DNA from 3 places in the Paenibacillus sp. 1182 genome. Region 1 is predicted to be linked to each of the others. Evidence: riboswitches for the same ligand, from Rfam matches in the RefSeq annotation. Region 1 holds a riboswitch; each other region holds the start of a gene.
The links. A riboswitch is a leader RNA that binds a small molecule or an ion and turns the genes downstream of it on or off. The one in region 1 is predicted to bind cyclic di-AMP.

Region 1 (7,497 bases):
GATTGAATGGAAAGCAGACCTTCGACCATCATTAATTTAAGCTCGACTTCTTTTTTGGATAACCGTTTCAGCTTGTTGGACATCGGATGCCACAGGACATAACCTGTAAAAATACCGAGCAACGTCGCAATGAAGGCTGCTGCAATGGCATGAGAGAGCTTTTCCATGTCACTAAGGTCGGCCAGAGCGGCGATCAGACCTACAACCGCACCGAGTACCCCGAGCGTTGGAGCGTACATACCGGCTTGGGAGAAGATCAGCGCGCCAGAGCGATGTCGATCCTCGGTGGCATTGATATCCTCCATTAGAACGTCCCGTACGAATTCCTGATCATTGCCGTCAATAATCATTCGCATGCCGCCACGCATAAAGGGATCGTCGATTTCCTCTACCTTGGATTCCAAGGCGAGCAGACCTTCACGACGGGTAATGGATGCCCACTCGGTAAACGTACCGATGAGCTCTTTGCGGTCTAACAGTTTTTGTTCGGTGAAAATAACCTTGAACAGCTTCGGAATCCGTTTGATTTCTGCCATCGGGAAGGCCATAAATATACTCGCTGCCGTTCCGACGAAAATAATCATGTAAGCAGCGGGATTATTGACCAGATTGACGACCGGAGCGCCTTTTAAGATCATCCCGACGACCAGTGACAAAATCCCGAGCACAAGTCCGATAATGGTTGAAATTTGCATGATACACCTCATCCATGAGAATAGATTTTGAATCCTTTCATGCCGCCGGGGTCGTCCTTGCCCCAAGCGCGTCATTACAAGACGGATTATAGTATTTATCGACAAAACTCTCTTTTTTGTTAAGTGCGAATTTCCGGTATAATAAGGTGATTATGTATTGAATGGCGGAACCATTGGAGGAAATGGCATGGGAGTAAAGCATGGACGTGAGTATGAACAAATTTTGAACGATTTGACAGAGGCTGTGGGGCGCATCCCAGATAGCTATGAATTTTTTGAGATGGAAGCAGAAGATTGGGACAGGCTGGACCCGGCGGGACGTCAGGAAGTCAATGAAGCTTTGGCAGAAGACTTATTTTATGCACTGGGTACAGAGCCCACAATCACTGTAGGGAGTGGCGTTGTGATCTATGAGCCGGAGCAGCATCGTATCTATGTACTGATTGGGGACGAGGAGCTGACGTCAGTCCCTTTGATTTGAGGTCCGTCTTATGGATTTATCAACGGGGCCGTGGTAATATGTACACCAATATATCGTAGTTTTGGCCGTATTTAAGCGGTCGAAAGGCTTCCGTATAAACGGGGAGGAGTTCGTAACATGCCTTTTACACAAGAAGAGATTGAAGCACATCTGGAGAAACTGGAGGGCTGGGAGCTGGAGGAAGGACGTTGGATCGTTCGGAAATATAATTTTTCCAGTTTTATGAAAGGGATTGCATTCGTGGATGAAGTTGCCGCTATATCTGAAGCATTCAATCATCATCCATTTATTACGATTGATTACAAGACCGTGACTCTGCGTTTGACCTCTTGGGACGATGGCGGTATTATGGCCGTGGATATTAAGGAAGCCCAACAATATAATGAAGCTTTTGAAAAAATGCGTAGCAGTCATTGAGCTTGTAATGATCTGTCGTATGATGATAAAAGCGCCTTCGCTATACAACATCGTGGTTGTATGCCGAAGGCGCTTTTATCATAGAACCTGGGTTGGGTGGTCTGGACGATATACCATACAATAAAACGGTTTTTTGCCATCGGGAGTCTGGCGTTCATAGGTATCTGTAAGCTCAAATCCAGCCGCCTTGTAGGCCCGAATAGCGCGCCCATTCCAAGTGAGCACCTCTAGATCAATTTCATTCTTCGGGTTGCGTCGTTGGGCTTCCTCTGCAATGGCACGGACAAAATCTGATCCTTTGCCATGTCCGCATCTGTCAGGGTGCATTCCAAGACCTAGCCGGGTCACACCGATCATAGGAAAATATTGAGCAAATCCTGTCAGCTTGTTCTCTTCATCCAGTACGGCAACATATTGCTCTTGGCGAAGCGTGGGACTCCCAAATTCGACTTCAAGCGCCTTCATTTGTTCCCAGGGGAGCCAACCGTATATGTTATAAGGTGGATCATAGCGCCACTCACAGATTGCAGCCGCTTGATGCTCGTCCATCGGTACGATCCGATAGTTGGATATTGAGGCCGGCATGTGTTCCATCCTCCTTTTACACAGGTACTTCAATCATTAACAACAGATTGTAGACAAGTTGCAGGGGAATGGCAAGCGTGTTTATTTCATACCTAAGTCGGGTATACATTCAATAAGAAGGAATTACTGCTCATATGCTCCCCCAGCGGTGACGGTAAAACCGACGATGTTCGCTAAAATTGAAACCTTTTGAGGTGTCAGTTCGTCAGTAAAGATAATCATTGCTGATGTTGTGGACATAAAAAACCGCAATTCGATTCCGGCCAGAATCAAATTGCGGCTAGGGTTAGCTTGCTGTGCGTTAGTTATTCTACGTTATCGTCATCAGGAATATCTGAAGCTACAGAATGGTAAGCGTCTGTGCTCATAATTCTTTTTGCACCGACATAGCGGTTAGCGTAATAATTTTCGTTCAGTGAGCTAACTACTACACCACGTGAAGTCGAGGAGTGGGCAAATTTCCCTTCACCTACGAAGATACCTACATGGGAAATGCCTCTTCCTGTGGTGTTGAAGAACACCAGGTCCCCAGGCCTCATTTCATCGCGGGATACAGAAGATCCCATTTTGAATTGTGATCCAGATTGATGCGGAAGTTTAATTCCCAGTTTGTTGAATACATACATTGTGAAGCCGGAGCAATCGAATCCCTCGAGTGTAGTGCCTCCGCTTCTGTAGTTCGTTCCTTTGGCATCTTGGATGACCTGGTCCATCTTGGAGTCTGCAAATGCACTGCCGCCACCGAATGTAAAAGATGTAAAGGCAATGGCAAGACTCATAGCTGCGATCGTTAGCTTCTTCTTCAAAAAAAATATACCCCTTCCAATGCCTGCGAGGTTAGCTTAAGGATTCGGTAGAAGGTTCCCCTATGACCACTCTGTTGCGAGATCAATTCACCCAAACTGGTTCCCCCGCTTCCTAGGTGCCAGGAATTAGGCTTTACTTAAGATGTGCACCTTGGAGAGCAGTATTCACAATAACGATATTTTTGAGATAAAGGTTACAATAAAGATTACAAAGTTGTTACTATCAGTTCACTGCGATTATTGTAACAAAGTCGGCTGGCTTTGGCAAATGTTTCATTGCAAAAAGTTACAAAAAAAATCTGCTCCTAATGTCCCAGGAACAGATCTTGTTAACAGTATTCAGTTATGTGCCGTTTGCGCGGTTATGCATAAAGTTTTTTCGACAGACGGAAATGAAGTGATTAACATAAAGGAAGGGCTTAGCTTCTACTGGAGATATCGGTATGCCATAGTCTGTACTGCGAACTGATATGCCACAGCCTGACCAGACTAGTAACAAAATGATACGATTGTTGGAGAATGAGCGCGAGCATGCCAGTCCAAATCATCGCCACGGTGCCAAATAGACCGAAGACCAGCAGCACACAAGCACCGAGCAAAAGGGATATACCGACAGCTGGGAGAAGCTGGCGAAAGAAGGCGAGCAGGGACGATAGTATGGCGTGACCACCGACAGTGCCTAGTTGCATATACAGGATGCACTGCCGAATGAACCATCCGTATGCCATCCATCCCATGGCATAGGGCAACAAGTGCAGCAGGTAAGAGGGAGATTGAAGCGTACCTGCTACAATAGGGTAGAGTCTCGGTACTACCCAAAAGGCGGGAATCAGCAGCAGTCCCAACTCGATGATGTAATACAACAGCGACGACATGCCATGGCGTTTCATACCTTTGAAAAAGGACAGGCTTTGCGGCTCAGTCGCATCGGTATGCAGGCTTTGATATATTCCGGCTCTAATGAAGGGAGTGATCAGTATGCGTAGTACAGTCGCCCCTAGTAGTATCCACAAATACACATGTACTTCCCGGCTGTCCATCAGAGCAATCTGGCTCTCCATCCAAAACAAGGTCTGTCCCAGCTCGTTTTGACCCTGATCAGGATAACGGAGCAGTAGCGGGATAACGGCAGATTGTACCAGCCGATAGAGAAACACCCCCCACAGTAATCGATACAGAAACAAAATGATAACGATATAAAATCGTATGCGCACCAGCGCCCAGCCCTCTTTTATAACAGTCCGCATCTATAGACACCTCACCATGACAGACTTCCAAGCAGTGTCTCCAGCAGCTTGGTTACACTTATACTCCAACGGGTTTGTTGCTTTTCGTCCAATTCGGCTTTTAGGGTATTGTTAATATGCTTGTTCTCCAGTGCAATGGTATATAGGGGATCAAGGGTTACATAGGAAACGGGAGAAGTACTTTTGATCCGAAAAGTTGTGCTTTTGCCCGCGCCGTCCCAAGCCTTGAATTTCTTGGTTCCATCCTTGAAGGTAAATTGGACAGGGATCTTGGGATAATCCGCCCCTTTTTTGCTGACCGTTACGACTGCTTCATATCCATTCTCCAGCTTGTGGTTTGTGATGTGATCCACTGAAAAGTCCGCCATCTGGCCGTCATATACATACTGTTCAAAATAGTGGCTCCATGAGCGTCCGGTGACTCTCTCCACGATACGTTGAAAATCCTGTGAGGACGGATGCTTAAATCGGTACGTCTGGACGTAGGTCCGCATAATGCGATCCATTTTTTTCATACCCACCTGACGTTCAATGCCCCGTAGTACCAGCTTGCCTCGAGAGTAGGCATTTTGCGCGTACTCAGCAGCCGAGCCGTACTTCCATGACTCACGGTTTAGCGGCTGTGGGGAGGATACCTGTCCCGATTGTAATGGCAAGTTGGGGGTAAGCCCATATTCTTGCTCCATAAGTCGCTCCTCTGCATAGGAGGTGAAGCCTTCATCCAGCCACGGCTCCTCAAATTCATTATTGGCTACCATTCCATAGAAATATTGATGTCCAATCTCATGAACTAATGTCCGTTCCAGACTATAGCCAGGATTGAGATTACCCGCAGCAGCGGCCGTGATGAGTGTCGGATACTCCATGCCGCCAGCTCCATTGCCTGATTTAGGTGGAACCACGATGGACAGGGTGGAATATGGATAAGGCCCGTACCATTTGCTGTAGTACAAAAGAGCGGCCTTCGCTGCGCTCATATAGCGTCCTTTGAGCTCCTTGTGCGATGGGTCAAGGTAGAGCTTGATTTTGACACCAGGGACTTCAGCAGAAGAAAAGGGTTCTTCTACGGCTACAAAGTTGGGTGAAGCGGACCAGGCAAAATCGTGTACATCATCGGCATAAAATTGATATATTTTTTGTCCGTTCTGTCGGACGGCACCACGGGTGGGAAATCCGGTCGCTGCTACGATATGAGTTTCAGGCACCCGAATCCGTACGCTGTAAATTCCAAAATCGGCATAAAACTCGGAGTTACCATGATACTGGTGGAGGTTCCAGCCCTCCTCGGCGCGTCCACGCTGCCCTGCAGTCTCGTAGACACTGAGCTTCGGGAACCACTGTCCTGCCATTACAAAATCATCTGTCCCACCCATACGAGCAAAGATGGCAGGCAGTTTTACCTCAAACTTCATATATAATGTGATTTCTTCGCCACCTCGTACTGGCTTGGGTAGACGCACCTTCATGAGCGAACGGTCGCCTGCGTTACCGTCATCTGGCTGCACATATTGGATGCGATGCATGAGGGATAAACCGTCTTCTGTTTTTAGTTCAGTCAGCGTCATAGAGCCAAAGCCGTCTTTGGGCATGGTGTCTCCGCGCAGCTTTCCACCGGATTCCTTCATAAAGGTGGTTTCCATGGAAGAGAAGGCGTTCGGGTATAGATGAAGATACAGATCATTCACGGTTTTCTTGCCCGGATGTTTCCAGGTCAGTGTCTCAGTGCCTCGCAAAACCTGTCCCTTTTCCAGAGATACATCAATGTGGTACTCTACCACCCGTTTGCTGAGGATTTCTGTAGCGGGTTGTGGAGGGTTCTTGGGCAGGTCAGGCAGGATGTTTGCCCCTAGAGGCTTGCCCACATTTGGGGCAAGCGCAGACTCAGACAGGGAGCCGTATAGTGGTTGGCCTATGGACTGCGGGTCGGATTGCGATTGGGGCTGCCAGGCAAACCATAACGTCCCTGCGAGGAGACCGAGGGCTAGTGTAGACAATAAAACGATTTTAGTGCGTGCTGGGGTCATACAATGGATACCTCCCGTTGACAAGCATCTACAGCATGTATATGTTTGCTTTCAGGAGATTATTAGTTAAAATATTTATAGTGTAGAATGAGTGTGAAGACGGAAAATGGAGGTCTAGTGACGCATGAGTGAAAATCAGCCGGACGGCAAAAAACAGATTGCACTGAACATTGTCAGTGGCAAGAGTAAACATAAGGGTTTCGGCGCAGGCTCAATTGACCTGAACAGCATGTCACCGGTCATCATTGACCGAGGAGAGGCGAAAATTGATATCGGTGCCATGCATGCCAAAAGTAAAGTAGAACGTGGTATCAAGTTCTCTACGAATAAAGAGGACGTACCGAACGGACGCCAGGTATGGCTCGTATGGGTAGCTGTGGACCGTACAGCCGAAGGACGTATGTACGGCGGCGCCACCGCCTGCGAGATGCTGATTGACGACGAGGCCAAACGCGGCTGGAAAATCCTCGCCGATCACGTCAACCGTATGGATTACGCGCTCAAGCGTCGTTTCATGCTGGAGGATCTCGGCAGCGAAGATAAGGCAGCGCTCAAAAGCCTGCTCATTTCGCATAACGAGGAATGGTGGGACGCTTCGCCTGAGGAATTGAAGCAAGCGCTGGAAGGGTAGGCCAAGCGTTAACACGATTCCAGTGTACACAACTGCTTAAAGAGCAGTCGGCAGTAAGGTTCAGAAGTAGACCGATACCTTGGTTGGGGGCGGTCTACTTCTTTTTCATGTAGGTAAGCAATGCTGAATGAACATGCCAAACATGATCATCAAAGAAATTGCTGGAAAAGTATACTATAAAAAATTTGTTTTTAAGAGATAAAACACTTAAATCCGCAATTTGTTAGAGCACCTCCAAGTTACATGAAAATTATTGTAACAGATATGTAGTTATGAACTGATAGCTCCTTGACATCCTGGAAAGGCATTCACTATAATTCAGATAGAAATCGCTTCCACTCTTCTTTCTATTCATTTTGTGGAACCGGTTCCTTGAAAGATGTAGTTAAGTCCTATTTACTGTTTATGAATGTAATCTCTAAATAAGGTGGCATCGTTATGTTTAAATGGTTGAAAAAGAAGGCGGCTCCTCGTATTGAAGAATTCGAAATGATAGCACCAATCAAAGGAAAAGTGGTTTCCCTGGAGGAGGTTCCAGATCCTGCGTTCTCTACGAAAGCTATGGGGGATGGCATCGCTATTCATCCGTCTGAGGGTAGGGTCACCGCTCC
Region 2 (7,497 bases), on a different contig from region 1:
TGTGTGTGGTCTGGTGAAGGATGCCAAACATAGAACTTCCCAACTATTAGTGGGAGAGTCCTCTGAGGCCGTGACACTTGCACGCAATAGCGAAGAATTTTATCTGCTGCAACGGATTCAGGACGAGGTTCACCGTTTTGCCATCACGTTCCACCGCGAGCAACGCGGCAAATCTATGGTAACTTCCCGGCTGGACTCTATTCCAGGCATCGGCGAGAAACGGCGTAAGTTACTGCTTAAGCATTTTGGATCGCTCAAAAAAATAAGAGAGGCCAGTGTCGAAGACTTCCGGCCTCTCTCTATTGGGGATAAGCTTGCGCGTCAGATTATAGCTGCCCTTCGGGAGGAGGAGTCGTAGAATACGGCTCCTCTTTTTTTATAGGTTCAAACATAATTCGATTTGGCTTTTTAGGACTAAACCAATAAATGATGTAACCCACGATGGCTGGAAGTAAGATCCAGAATAGACCAGCGCTCACATTCACAGTGTCTCCCAGGCTCATCACACTAAGTCCCATTAAAATGCTGTCAAAAATAACGTGGCTGAACATGGCGGCAATAAAGCCGTAACGCAGGAACACAAAACTGAACAGCAAACCAAGAAAAGTCAGCTCAATAGGTCTGGAAATCACCGGATAGATTGGATAAAGTGTATGTCCCAGTGCCCAAATCAGCGTGGTGATCAGACACGCAACAAAAGTATTTTTTACTATTTTTTTGACCATCGGAATACCAAACAGACGGTAGACAGTCTCTTCTCCAATACCTGCCATCCAGGCCATAATCGGCAGTAGCCATGGATAAGCCATATTATAAGGGGATTGCGTGGCATCTGTGGTGGAGAATGTATTAAATGTGCGCTCCAGTATAAAGAACAAAATGGATTGTACCCCGAGCAAAATAAAGGCCCACAAGTAGCCAACATACATACTGCGAAGCACATACAGCCCGTAGCCCGGCTCTTTCGCACGCGGCCATGCATTCAGTCCAACCTGACGCATAAGCCCGTCACCGCCGACCAAGGAGAAGTAGAGCGCTACAGCCATGACGAAGGTAACACCAATCTGGAAAACCATAAGAAATATAAGCATGCCCTTACCGCCTGCTTCTGCTTGCAATAAAGGCAGCATGTTCATGGTCCCAGCTATACTAGCAATAAAGTATACAACGGATAGAACAATGCCGCGTACAAATGAAGTATGTCGTCGGGTGAGTGACGCATACACAATGGCAAGTACACCCAGTACAAAGCTAAATAGGGCATAACCCGCATAGGTCATCAAATTCGCCCAAAATGTTTGCTTTTCGATATAATCGGTATAGGACGACGGGGCCGAAAAGCTTTGGGTGAAGGAGCGAACATCACCGTCTTCAAAAGTAAAAGCCAGTGTAAGTACCGAGGCGCCGATTTTTTTATCGTCTACGGTATACTTTAATCCGCCTTCTTGTTCAGTGGTCGAGAGCTTCAAATCCGACGGCTTAAAGCCAAAGCGCTTGACCCATACTCCGGCCGCCTGCTCCTTGGCTTCGAGCGTCATGCCGTCCTCAGCCACACGTACAAGCCTGTTACGTGCTTGTTCATCCGTAGAAATATCAGCCTGTGTGTAATTGGTATTGGAGGTGATCCGTTTAAAGCTAACGACCTTCCCAGTGGATAAATCCACATGAATTTGCAGTTTACTCTTCGCTGAGGATTCAGGCAGATCGACCCGAAAGGTTTCGTAAGGGTAACGTTTTTTCCATGTACGGTCGTACTGTTGAAGCAGTTTTTCTCTAGATAAATAACCGTACAAATCTGTTTCGGCCTGATAGGTCACGACAGGCTCCTCAGGCTGTGATTCAGTATAGCCCAGCTCGGAGCGGGCGAAGTCCAATGCGTGTATGACCGCTTCTTGTTTGCTGATGACCTTTGCGTTCATTACTGATTCTGGACTCGGATTGCTAAGCGAGGGAATAAGCAATTGAAAGATAAAAAAGCAAATCAGGCCAATCCCGCCCAGCAAGCCTAATTTTTTGAAGTTGGCCGTGAGCACGACCGGTTTCCCGATAGGATTCATGAGTTTCCTCCTTAATCTGTAAATAAGAACATCCATTAAAGATATCATACTGCACAGGTTCCCGCCAACAGACCAGCGATATTCATGAAAATAGAGTGAAAGCACTTTAAAGTTCCAATAAAATTAGATAAGCTGCGATTAAACGATGCCCATTCGCAAAATAAAGCCAATTTCACGTTTTTTCGGCGAAATTGGTTTTGTGATCTGGATATAGAAGGATTATAATCTTGAGGCAATGCCTATGAAATACATAGGTAATGATATACAGTTGAGCCGAATTTCTATGGGAAAACGGGGGAACCATGTTACTGGGGTGAATTTTACAACCGATCCTGCTGGATCGGAAGTGTAAATAGGGCATACTGTGCTGCCCGAATCCGTCAGCTAACCTCGTAGGCTATGAGCAGGAACCAAGTCAGGCACTCGGTTTTCCGGTGTCTTTTTTTGTGCGTATAAAAGTGTTTGGATTGGTTAGACCGCTGCGGGTGCAGATTATTCTTCCGATTGCTGTTATCCCCGGATTTTTTGATTGTATACCCCCTTTAATGGTTAAAATCCGGAGATAAAGGCAAACGCTTCGCTTCTTCAGAACAATTCTGCCCCTTTCGCTACTGCCCGCCAATAGCACAGGGGGCCGAGTAGTGCTTGACATGCATTCTTCCTGTATTCAGGGAATGCTAATTATAGTTACTTAAGGTTTGGAAAAATCAAAAAATTCAGGGGCAACGACGATCGGAAGATCAAATGGAACGCGTAGCGAGCTTACACCGTATTAAATCACTGTTTTTATAGTTTTAAGGATTAGGAGAGAAGTGATGAATAGATGAATCCCAATGCAAGCTGGCTTCGGCTTTCTCCACCGCAGATATTCGTTGCGGGCTTTGCCATTATCATTCTTATAGGTAGTTTATTGTTAATGCTGCCGATCTCCAATACAACAGGAAAGCCACTTGCGTTTATAGACGCTTTGTTTACTGCCGCCTCTGCGACCTGTGTAACCGGGCTTGTCGTAAAGGATACCGGGCTCTTTTTTACCACTTTTGGTCAAGTTGTCGTCGTTGCGCTGATCCAGATCGGCGGTCTTGGCTTTATGACCATGGCTACCTTGATTGCACTGGTGTTCAAGCGTCGGATTTCCTTGCGGGAGCGTCTCATTTTGCAGGAAGCGATGAATCAGACTTCTGTAGAGGGAATTGTCGGGTTAATCCGTAAGGTATTACTGTACTCACTGGTTATTGAAGGCGTATGCGCTACGATATTCTCGGTTCGCTGGTCCTTTGATATGCCTGTAGGCAGGGCGATTTATTTTGGAATCTGGCATGCCATCTCCATGTTTAACAATGCTGGTTTTGATTTATTCGGTGAATTTCGCAGCTTGACAGGTTATGTATATGATCCGATTGTTAATTTTACCGCAATGTTTCTAATTATTTCTGGCGGCATTGGTTTTGTAGTGATGTCAGACCTGGCAGAATATCGCAAGCGCAAGAGACTGTCCTTGCATACCAAGGTGGTACTCAGCATGACGGGCGCTATGATTGTAGTCGGCACGCTCGTGATTTTTGTATTTGAGTTTACGAATCCAAAGACTCTTGGCTCGCTTGATTGGGGTGGTAAGCTACTGGGATCTTTATTCCAGTCCGTTACTCCCCGTACCGCAGGTGCCAATACGCTGGACATCGCAGGCTTGCGGCAGGCTACGCAGTTTTTTATCATCATACTCATGTTTATTGGGGCTTCCCCTGGCTCCACTGGAGGCGGGATTAAGACCACAACATTCGCCCTGCTCATTGGAGCAGTGATTTCGATGCTGCGGGGGCGGGAAGATATTGTACTGTTCAAGTACCGACTTGCGCAGGGACGAATTTACAAGGCTTTGACCATTACACTGCTGGGGTTGCTGTTCGTGATCGGGGTGACCATGATTTTGTCGGCAACCGAAGATCATCATTTTCTGATGATCTTGTTTGAGACGGTGTCTGCGTTTGGTACGGTGGGGCTGTCGATGGGGCTTACACCTGATTTAACAGTCATAGGTAAGCTGGTGATTACCCTGACGATGTTTGCAGGTAGACTGGGGCCACTCACGCTAGCTTATGCACTGGGGCCGAAAAAGGGTAAAGAATTATATCGTCATCCGGAAGGTAAAATGATTATAGGATAAGGGAGTTTTCGAGTAGATATGAAAACGCAGCAGTTTGTAGTTATTGGCTTGGGGCGGTTTGGCTCAAGCCTGGCTTTGCAATTGGTGGATATGGGGTGCGAGGTGCTAGGCATTGACCGGAATGAGGATGTTGTGGACAGTATGAGTGAGATGTTGACACATACTGTCGTGGCGGACGCTACCGATGAAGACTCGTTGCGATCACTGGGCATCCGTAATTTCGATTGTGGCATTGTTGCTATTGGTGATGACATTCAGGTAAGCATCCTCACCGCCATTTTGCTGAAGGAGCTGGGTGTGAAAAAAGTTGTAGCCAAAGCCATATCTGTGCTGCACGGGCGTGCGTTAGAAAAGCTCGGTGTGGACCGGATTATTTATCCAGAACGGGATATGGGTATCCGGGTGGCTCACCAGCTAGTCACGCCTAATTTGCTCGATTATTTGGAGTTGTCTAAGGAATACAGTATTGTGGAACTCAATGTACCTGCATGTCTGAATGGCAAAACGCTAGCAGAGCTAAATGCCCGTACTCGCTTTGGTTGTAGCGTCGTGGCGCTTCATACAGCGAACGGTATCCTGATCGCACCGACGGCTATGGATCGGCTAAAAGCAGACGATATTATGGTCATCATCGGTTCGAATGACAATATCGGTCGCTTTGAGGATGAGGTTGTTAATGTTAATGAAGAGGATTAAACCCTCTACACCATACGGTAGCCTGCAAACGAAGCCCGTGTCTCGCTAATCCAGCGTCGTGCTGTCGGACCGAGATCGGTCGTCTCCGAGTAAATGAGGGAGGTCGTTCGGCGTGTCTCCTTCAAATCGGGCAAGTACAATGCAGTGAGTCCATTATCCCGCAATAGTTCGCTACGCAAATAGGATTTGGGCAGCAAGGCTGAAGCCTTACAGGTTGGAAGCAGGCGTACAATCGCCTCGAAAGAGTCGATTTCCATACGGATATCCGGCATGATGCCGCTGCGCTGGAACAAGTCATCCGTCAGACTGCGGTACCAGGTCCCTTTGGAGAAAATAATCATCGGCAATCCTTGCAGATCTTTCATCGAGGCTGTTCCTGTCTTGACCGTTAATTCATGTCCGATGGGAACGACGAGCTCCAAATGATCATCAAATAGCGGAATGCAACGCAGTCCAGCTTCATGAATGGCAGACCCGACAATACCGGCGTCTGCTTTTTTGTCACGTACAAAGGCGACGATTTCATGGGTTTTACCGGTGAGCAGCTTCAGCTCGGTTTGAGGATGCTTGCTCATGAAAGCTTCGACGAGGGTAGGCAGCGTCGTTTGGAGCGTCGTGAGGCTTGCGCCGAGTGTAAGCATACTCTGGGCTTCATTTTTGTGCTGGGACAGCTTTTGTAAAAAGCGAAGCTGTCGTTGCCGTTGCTCTAGCGCGAATGTATAAACAAATCGGCCAGTGGACGTAATTTCGAGCCGTTTGCCCCGACGATCAAAGAGATTCACACCCAGCTCTTCCTCCAGCTTGGCAATTTTGCGAGACAGGGCAGGTTGGGACAGATTCAGCAGTTTGGAGGCTTTATTCAGGCTGGACTGCTCGACAATGACGGCAAAAGCGTTCAAATCCTCAAACAAATCATCCACTTCCTCTCTATATGCAAAAAAGACATAATAATTAATACGTATATTGCAATTCCATTATAAGCCGAAAAGGAGTAACATGAAAGCGACACAAGATGTTCACACTTTTGTTTTTCCTTATAAGGGACACCTTGTTGGACATTTCCTGTCGGAAACTGTCAATTTATATGTTATATTACTATTGAAAACGCTATTATCGGGAGAAGGGAGCATGACCTAGATGAGAGGATTTTATTCCAGAAAGCTGCATTCGCTTCTTGGCGTCATTCCGCTGGCTCTATTTTTTGTTGAGCATTTGGTGACGAACTTCACAGCGGTGGAGGGCGGCAAGGAAGGATTTAATCGCAGCGTGGCCTTCCTGAATGGTTTGCCACTGGTTATTGTGCTAGAAACGTTATTCATCTACTTGCCATTACTGTTCCACGGAATTTATGGCTTGTATATTGCTTATCAGGCTGACCCGAATGTCAAAAGATTCGGCTATTCACGTAACTGGCGCTTTCTGTTCCAGCGTATTTCCGGCGTCATTACATTTGTATTTATTATCTGGCACGTATACGACACGCGCTTTCAGGTGGCTCTGGGTAATGTAACCCATGAGGAGCTAGGCGGAGTCATGCATGGCATCGTGACGAACCCGGTTTATTTCATTTTGTATTTAATCAGTGTCGTTTCGGCATCCTTTCACTTTGCTAACGGACTGTGGGCATTTATGGTTAGTTGGGGGATTACCGTGGGACCACGTGCGCAAAAAGTATCTTCTTATATCTGTATGACCCTGTTCGTGGTGGTGTCTATCGGCTTCATCGCTTCCCTGCTTGCATTCCGCAGTGCGGAATTTCAGGAAACGGCAACTGCCTTGGTGCAATGCGGCGCTTTTAAACAGCTACTATAAACGACTCATATCAATTATACATCGTGTTGAGATTCTATTTTCAAACGTAAAAGGGGATTTGGTTAAAATCCTGAAAAAAAGGAGTGAGCAGAAATGGCAGCATCCAACATTATTGTCGTGGGCGGCGGTCTGGCAGGTCTAATGGCTACGATCAAGGCGGCAGAGGCGGGAGTTCACGTTCATTTATTTTCTTTGGTTCCGGTCAAAAGGTCCCACTCCGTTTGTGCTCAAGGCGGCATCAACGGTGCGGTTAATACCAAGGGTGAGGGGGACTCACCCTGGATTCACTTTGATGATTCAGTCTATGGCGGGGACTTTCTGGCCAACCAGCCTCCGGTAAAAGCGATGTGCGAAGCGGCTCCGGGGATCATTCATCTCATGGACCGCATGGGCGTCATGTTTAACCGGACACCGGAAGGACTGCTGGACTTCCGCCGCTTCGGCGGTACCCAGCATCATCGGACCGCCTTTGCCGGTGCGACGACAGGACAGCAGCTTCTGTACGCTCTCGATGAGCAGGTACGGCGCTGGGAATCTGCGGGTTTGGTGACCAAGTACGAGAACTGGGAGTTTTTACAGGCTGTACTGGATGATGAAGGCATCTGTCGAGGGATTTGCGGGCAGGATTTGCGTACGATGGAAGTGAAGACTTTTGCGGCGGATGCAGTTATTTTGGCGTCTGGTGGCCCCGGGATTATTTTCGGTAAAACCACGAATTCCGTCATTAATACGGGCACGGCTGCCGGTGCAGTGTATCAGCAAGGCGTA
Region 3 (7,497 bases), on a different contig from region 1:
ACCCAAATGGGACAGTTGCATAGCGATCTGGGTGAATTGAAACTGGCAGTTAAAGAGCTGCTGGAGGAAAATCAACGACTAACGATTGAAAACGAACAGGTGCGCAAGATGCTCAAACGTGAAACCTCTGGAGAAGAAAAGACGGCAAACAAGCCGAAGCTTCCTCCTCCGATCGTCATTAAGGATGAAGGGCAAACGGGTGAGGTCGTGGGCGAAGGCTACGACAATCTAGCAAGGCTGTATCATGAAGGATTTCATATATGCAACGTGTATTACGGACATTTGCGAACGGAAGGCGATTGCCTCTTCTGTCTGTCATTTTTGAATAAATAAAAACAAGCCGTAGGAGCAAGATGCCTACGGCTTTTTTTGTAGGGAAGTATGAGTGAAAAGCGACTTTGGTTATAAAAGATGGGAGAGCACTATGGAGGAAAAAGAAAAGAAGTCTGAACGAATTGATGATCTGCTTTCACATAATTTGCGCATTATCCAGAGTGATGAAGTATTCAGCTTCTCGATGGATGCGGTCTTGCTGGCACGTTTTGCTGGTATTCCGCAGCGTGGAAAGATTCTTGATCTGTGTACAGGCAATGGGGTTGTCCCCCTGCTGCTAACGACACGAACAAAAGCGTCTATTGAAGGAATTGAGATTCAACCACGCTTGGCAGATATGGCTAGACGCAGTGTCAGCTTGAATGGATTAGAAGCAGCAATTCAGATTCGGGAAGGGGACCTGCGTGAGCTGGTTCACATCACGGGACATGGTGTTTATGATGCGATTACCGTGAATCCCCCCTATATGCCGCTAAATGGTAGCGATATCAAGCTGAATCCTCACCAGGCAATTGCCCGTCATGAAGTGAACTGCACACTGGAAGAAGTCATTCAGGCATCCACCCGGCTTGTCCGTAATGGGGGGAAAGTATCCATGGTTCATCGCCCGCAGCGGCTGGGCGAGATTATAACCTTGATGCGTAAACATAGTTTGGAACCCAAAAGAATACGTTTTGTTCACCCACGAGTTCATATGGAAGCCAATATGGTACTGGTTGAAGCATTACGTGACGGTAAACCCGAGGTTCGTTTGTTGCCTCCGCTCATTGTATATCAGGAAAATGGGAATTATACTCAGGAGATAAGAGATATCTATGGAGAAGTAAGCAAGGGGGATTCTGTGTGAAAGCAGCTGTACAAAAAAGCTTTAGTAACAGCGAAGAAGAACGGGGAAAATTGTATCTTGTTGCAACACCTATTGGGAATCTGGAAGATATGACCTTTAGGGCAATTAACACCTTAAAGTCGTGTAGTATTATCGCTGCCGAAGATACGCGGCAGACACGTAAACTGCTCACTCATTTCGAAATCACACCGGATATGCTCTTTAGTTATCATGAACATAATAAGGTTGCCAGTGGGCCTGAACTGATACGTTACATAATAGAAGGGAAAAACTTGGCGCTGGTTAGCGATGCAGGTCTACCGGCCATTTCTGACCCTGGTTCGGATCTGGTCAAGCTGGCACTGGAAGCGGGAATTAGCGTCATCCCCATCCCAGGAGCGAATGCGGCACTATCTGCTTTAATTGCCTCAGGACTGGATACAGAAAGGTTCACCTTCGCTGGTTTTCCACCACGGGAGAAAAAGGACCTGGAGAAGCTGTTGCTATCGTTTCAGGTATCTCACGGCACAATTATTTTTTATGAATCGCCTCATCGTATTGTGAAGACATTGATGGTGTTGAAGGAAACATTAGGTTCACGCAAAGTGGTGCTTGCGCGTGAGCTGACCAAGCTGCATGAGGAATGGGTACGAGGAACCGTGGAGCAATGCCTTGCTAAACTAGAGGAAAATCCACCGATTGGTGAGTATTGTCTAGTGGTTGAAGGAAAAGACGAAGAGGAAGAAGAACAGGAACGTCAGGCATGGTGGCAGTCCTTATCTTTGGAGTCCCACGTCGCACATTACGAGCAAGAGGGACTTACACGCAAGGACGCAATGAAGCGTACAGCCACAGATCGTGCAATCTCCAAGAGAGATGTTTACAACGCACTCTTATGAATATCTGCCTAAACAAAAAAGGGCCTTCCAACGGTTGGGTTCAAACCGTGGAAGGCAACAAGGAGTGTATATGAAAAAGGTTAGAATTAACAATATCTGATAAGTCTATTATATACTAAAATTCTCAGTTTGTCACAGGTGTTGGGATTTCAGAAATGCAATCTTGGCAAACAATTTTCCCTTTGAAGTAAATTACGTTCTCAGCATTACCGCAGAAGATACAAGCAGGCTCGTATTTTTTAAGCATGATGCGTTCGCCATCAACATAAATTTCCAACGCGTCTTTTTCCCCGATTCCCAGGGTACGGCGCAATTCGATTGGAATAACAACACGTCCGAGCTCGTCGACTTTTCTTACAATACCAGTGGATTTCATCATAATAAATCAGGCTCCTCTCGCCGTTTAAAATAATATAAGTGTCATGATTCGACAAAATTTTCTCTTTTCTGATATTTACTATACCAACGATTCCCAAAACAGTCAACCTAAAAAATGTAGTAACAGTCTGATTATGCAAAAGTATTTAGATTAAAGAGCTTTACTCATGTGCATTGCCTTATCTTATTGATGATTTATTCAATTTGTCGATTTGGAAATGTCGAAAAACTATAATTCGACATATTACGACAAAGAATGTCGAATGAGGGAAATGCTTTAGGATTTTATTGTATTTTAATCCATTATTCCGAATATTAAAGGAGCTGATATCTTGCACCAGCCACTCAGTGAAGAAAAAGTATTTAAAGACCCGGTACATAATTACATTCATGTTCAGGATACTGTGATATGGCGGTTGATCAACACGCCGGAGTTCCAACGTTTACGCCGCATACGGCAGTTAGGCACATCGTATCTTACGTTTCATGGAGCGGAGCATAGCCGTTTTTCACATTCATTGGGCGTATATGAGATTACGAGAAGTATTATTTCTCAATTTGAACGTGGAGATTTCCCAGATTGGCCGAAAGAGGAAAGGTTGGTTGCTCTGTGTGCAGCTCTATTGCATGATGTGGGGCATGGCCCATTTTCACATTCAATTGAGGAAGCCTTTCATATGAACCATGAGGATTGGACATGCCGCATTGTACTGGGAGACACGAAGATCAACGCCGTGCTACGGCAAGTCGACGAGAAGCTTCCACAAAAGGTGGCTGCGGTTATAGCCAAAACGTATGATAAGCCGATTGTTGTTAACTTGGTGACCAGTCCGCTAGATGCCGATCGTATGGATTATTTGTTGCGGGATGCTCATTCGACAGGTGTCAACTACGGCACGATTGATTTGGACCGTATTTTACGACTGTTGCGTCCTCATAATGGGAGAATTGTTGTGAAGGAATCAGGCATGCATGCAGTAGAGGATTATTTAATGTCACGCTATCAGATGTATTGGCAAATTTATTTTCATCCTGTAACACGCAGCTCGGAGATCCTTTTACGTAAAATTTTCAAGCGAGCAAAGGAATTGTTTAAAAACGGATATGAGTTTGGTTTTCTGCTGGACCCGCTGCCGGATCTGTTGAAAGGAGAGCTTACAGTAGAGCAATATCTGATGCTCGATGAGTCATTAATTCAGACCGTATTTAGCCAGTGGAAACGAGAAAAGGACGAAATTTTAAGTGATTTGAGCAGCCGCTTTATGGACCGTAGATTGTATAAATATGTAGAGATTGAAAATATGGATACAGATACCATTGACAGTATTCGGAAAGCTTTGGAAGAGGCTGGTTTGCACCCTGAATATGATTTTGAAATTGATTTTCCGACGGATCTTCCTTATGATGTGTTTCGGCAGGGTGGCTCGACGGACAACCAGATTTTACTGCTTGGACGTCAGGGCGAGGTGAGTGAAATATCCGAAGTTTCGGAAATTGTGCGCTCCATAAGTGGTATTCACCGAGGGAAATATCATATGTATTTTCCCCAGAATAAATTGAACGCGGTAAAAGACAGGCTTCCTGCCGAAATAAGGAATTATTTTGTCAAAGAATAGACAACTATATAGAAATGTAAGTAAAAAAAGGAGATGTAAACCTTGGATTTGTTCGACACTCATACTCACTTGGATGCGCCACAATTTGACGAAGATCGTGAAGAAGTTATAGCACGTGCTGTCGAATCAGGAGTAACGCGGATGATCAATATCGGATTTAATCGTGAGACCATTCCATCCACCATGAAATTGGCCGAGACGTATGATTTTATTTATGCGGCAGTTGGATGGCACCCGCAGGATGCGATTACAATGCAAGAGGGAGATTTAGAATGGATTGCATCGTTATGCAGTCATAAGAAGGTCGTAGCCATCGGAGAGATCGGTCTGGATTATTATTGGGATACATCACCGAAGGATGTTCAGCATCGGGTGTTTCGAAATCAAATTGGTCTGGCTCGTGAGCTCAAAATGCCCATTGTTATTCATAACCGGGATGCCCATGAAGATATTGTTAAGATTTTGCGTGAGGAAAAAGCGGGTGAGATTGGCGGAGTCATGCACTCCTTTTCTGGGAGCTGGGAGACAGCCCAAATGGTGCTGGATATGGGATTTCACCTTTCCTTCGGTGGTCCTATTACGTTTAAAAATGCCAAGCAGCCAAAAGAGGTGCTGGCACAGGTGCCACTGGACCGTCTGCTCATTGAAACGGACGCGCCCTACCTGACGCCGCATCCGTTTCGCGGGAAGCGAAATGAGTCTGCGCATGTGAGACTGGTAGCAGAGGCTGCAGCCCAAATTAAGGGGATTACAGTGGAGGAATTAGTGTCAATAACGACCCAAAATGCCTTGGAACGATTTGACATTCAATAAAAAAGCGAAGAAATCGATCAAAATAAAGAGATAGACGAAGCTAATCATGAATTTGTTGCAGGAAACTCGAGAATATTACAATATTTTAACCGAATATTTTGAAAAATGTACTTGAAACCTGCTTTACAACATGCATAGAAACAGGATATCATCTTTTCAGTGAATTGTTGTTTGAATGTAAACATCAACAAGTCATTTCATGAACCAGTCTCGCTGAGTCCCTTTTACAGGGAACGGGGGAACCGATATGGCTTACAGTATGTCCGGCGTATGTGCAAGAAGGGAACGTCCCTTCCGCCAGCCGGCTCGACCTAATTTCTTTTCCCGGATGGGATTGAACAGGTGGAGGAGCCGTATTTCGATTTCTTTCTGGGTCTTCGGGGTGAATGTGAAGGCGACCGCCATGAGCGGTTGACCCAAGCTAGGGCGACTCTCTACGTCCGAACCCGACAGCTAACCCCGTAAGCGTAACAAGAGAGAAGCCATCTCGTGCATGAGTTTTCCCGCATATTCACACATGCCGGAAGCCACGAAAGAGCTCTCTAGTCTCTTTCTTTGGCTTTTTTTGTTGTGAATAAAAGAAAATCTGTCATCATACTGTGGTTAAACAGGGGAGGACAGCATGCCGCGAAGACGGGTACATGGTGCAGGACAGTCGCAGTTTGGGCTTGTCTTGTAGAAAATCTGTTATAGTCACGTCAAATCTCAACTATGTCTTACTCCAGACGGCGGGCTATGTAAGGAGGACGGAGGAAATGGGCATTTTCCAAAAAGAGGAGACCCATGAGTCACGCTCATCCAGCATGTCTTACGTATTGCGTTGGAAGCAAGAGAATGTGCGCCAGGCTGCTTTGGTTGCTATTTTTCTAATCGCGCTAACGATTATGATTTCAATTCTGATGTACACGCAATCTAAAAAACAAGTCTTTTTTGTCATTGATGGCAAGGCATCTGCGGTAGAAACCCGGGAATCCAAGCTTCAAGATTTGCTGAGCGAGCATTCCATTTCACTTCAGCCGCATGATACAATTTCTATGCCGCTAAATGGAGCAGTACAGGATGGGGACCGCGTAGTCATTAAACGTGCCAATCAAGTTAAAGTATCTTCAGGCAATGAGACGAAAAAGCTGTACACAACAGAAAATACAGTAGAAGGTGCCATTCGTACCTCGGGCTATAAATTATCGTCAACGGATAAAGTTTATCCTGCGTTGGATGCCTCTGTTTCGTCTAACATGGACATAAAAATCGTCCGTGTGAAGAAACAGCAGGTCGAACAGAAAAAACAGGTGCCTTATCAGGTCATCAAAACGGCCGATCCAAGTCTTTATAAAGGCGATAATCGGGTCATTCAAAGCGGCAAATCGGGTGTGGTAGTCCAGCACGTTCAAAAGGTATATCATGATGGAAAGTTGGTATCCAAACAGCTGGTTAACAAGGAAGTTGCACAGAACCGTGTGGATAAGGTTATTGCGGTAGGAACGAAGAAAAAGCCGGTCGTTCTTGCTGCTTCCGTCGGTCCCAATGATGCGGTTAAGACAACAACGGTTAGTTCGGGCAGTGCTGTCCGTAAAGCAGGCGTCAATTTTAAATATAGCAAAGTTTTACAAAATGTCTCCATGACGGCGTATTCCTCACAGGAGCCAGGTATCGGTACACGTACTGCATCCGGCACGCGCGTGACGGAAGGCCGTACCATCGCTGTCGATCCGAGTATAATTCCAATCGGCTGGTGGGTGTATATCGAAGGAGTGGGCTTCCGCCGTGCGGAGGATACCGGTGGCGCGATTAAAGGCCACAAAATCGATGTGTATTATGAGAGTTTGAGCCGAGCCAACCAATTTGGTCGTAAGCACGGTAAAACCGTATATGTTATCGGACCGGTAAAGCCTGAAATCAACTAAAACAGGTTGTGTATGTTGAGGGCAATGCGATAGTATTAACAACATAGTTATGCCATGCTAAGAAGAGGATATCCTCTTCTTATTTTGTTTTCAAAAGCAGGGAAAGATAAATATAGCTTGCTGTGTAGCAGTGGAGGGAAATGCAAATGATCAAGGAAGTGATCGTGGTAGAGGGCCGGGATGATACGGTGGCCATTCGCCGCGCTGTTGAAGCGGATACGATAGAAACTGGCGGCTCAGCCATTAATAAAATGACGCTGCGTAAAATTGCATTGGCGCAGGAGCGGCGGGGGGTCATCATTTTAACCGATCCCGATCATGCAGGGGAGCGCATCCGTAAGATTATCGCTTCCAAGGTACCCGGCTGCAAGCAGGCCTTTATACCCGAGGCAGAAGCGACGCGCAAAGGAGATATTGGTGTGGAGAATGCCTCACCGGAAGCGATCAGACACGCTCTCGCACGGGTTCATACGACAGTAGAAGGCGCCGACCCGCTGATTGAGTGGGCGGACCTGATTGATGCTGGACTTATCACCCACCCCAATGCTGCTGCACGCCGTATGGCCTTAGGGAATGTGCTGGGTATTGGTTATTGTAACGGAAAGCAGCTACATAAACGGCTCTCTGTATTTCAGATCAGCCGCGAGGAATTTGCCGGAGCGCTGGCACAAATTGAAAGTGAAGGATTGTGATATCCGTATGACAGGAATTCAAGATATAGCAACACC

Region 2: it holds a riboswitch for cyclic di-AMP, as region 1 does, so the genes downstream of both, JOD82_RS17235 (TrkH family potassium uptake protein) here and JOD82_RS28185 (C40 family peptidase) in region 1, are expected to answer to the same signal.
Region 3: it holds a riboswitch for cyclic di-AMP, as region 1 does, so the genes downstream of both, JOD82_RS27125 (resuscitation-promoting factor) here and JOD82_RS28185 (C40 family peptidase) in region 1, are expected to answer to the same signal.

Annotation. Positions count from the first base shown of each region.
Region 1 covers NZ_JAFICR010000023.1:40,897-48,393, reverse strand. The annotation lists gene motA (flagellar motor stator protein MotA) at 1-695, opposite strand, end outside; gene JOD82_RS28200 (hypothetical protein) at 883-1,176, shown strand; gene JOD82_RS28195 (4a-hydroxytetrahydrobiopterin dehydratase) at 1,294-1,593, shown strand; gene JOD82_RS28190 (GNAT family N-acetyltransferase) at 1,672-2,178, opposite strand; gene JOD82_RS28185 (C40 family peptidase) at 2,484-2,984, opposite strand; cyclic di-AMP (ydaO/yuaA leader) riboswitch at 2,990-3,127, opposite strand; gene JOD82_RS28180 (hypothetical protein) at 3,404-4,231, opposite strand; gene JOD82_RS28175 (M1 family metallopeptidase) at 4,243-6,255, opposite strand; gene JOD82_RS28170 (YwhD family protein) at 6,380-6,886, shown strand; gene JOD82_RS28165 (PTS sugar transporter subunit IIA) at 7,325-7,497, shown strand, end outside.
Region 2 covers NZ_JAFICR010000008.1:131,364-138,860, forward strand. The annotation lists gene uvrC (excinuclease ABC subunit UvrC) at 1-358, shown strand, start outside; gene JOD82_RS17230 (CPBP family intramembrane glutamic endopeptidase) at 327-2,057, opposite strand; cyclic di-AMP (ydaO/yuaA leader) riboswitch at 2,319-2,471, shown strand; gene JOD82_RS17235 (TrkH family potassium uptake protein) at 2,881-4,221, shown strand; gene JOD82_RS17240 (potassium channel family protein) at 4,240-4,917, shown strand; gene JOD82_RS17245 (LysR family transcriptional regulator) at 4,923-5,828, opposite strand; gene JOD82_RS17250 (succinate dehydrogenase cytochrome b558 subunit) at 6,055-6,729, shown strand; gene sdhA (succinate dehydrogenase flavoprotein subunit) at 6,823-7,497, shown strand, end outside.
Region 3 covers NZ_JAFICR010000020.1:7,916-15,412, forward strand. The annotation lists gene yabA (DNA replication initiation control protein YabA) at 1-333, shown strand, start outside; gene JOD82_RS27095 (tRNA1(Val) (adenine(37)-N6)-methyltransferase) at 425-1,180, shown strand; gene rsmI (16S rRNA (cytidine(1402)-2'-O)-methyltransferase) at 1,177-2,058, shown strand; gene JOD82_RS27105 (AbrB/MazE/SpoVT family DNA-binding domain-containing protein) at 2,183-2,437, opposite strand; gene JOD82_RS27110 (HD domain-containing protein) at 2,769-4,052, shown strand; gene JOD82_RS27115 (TatD family hydrolase) at 4,095-4,865, shown strand; cyclic di-AMP (ydaO/yuaA leader) riboswitch at 5,067-5,349, shown strand; gene JOD82_RS27125 (resuscitation-promoting factor) at 5,621-6,769, shown strand; gene rnmV (ribonuclease M5) at 6,916-7,461, shown strand; gene rsmA (16S rRNA (adenine(1518)-N(6)/adenine(1519)-N(6))-dimethyltransferase RsmA) at 7,469-7,497, shown strand, end outside.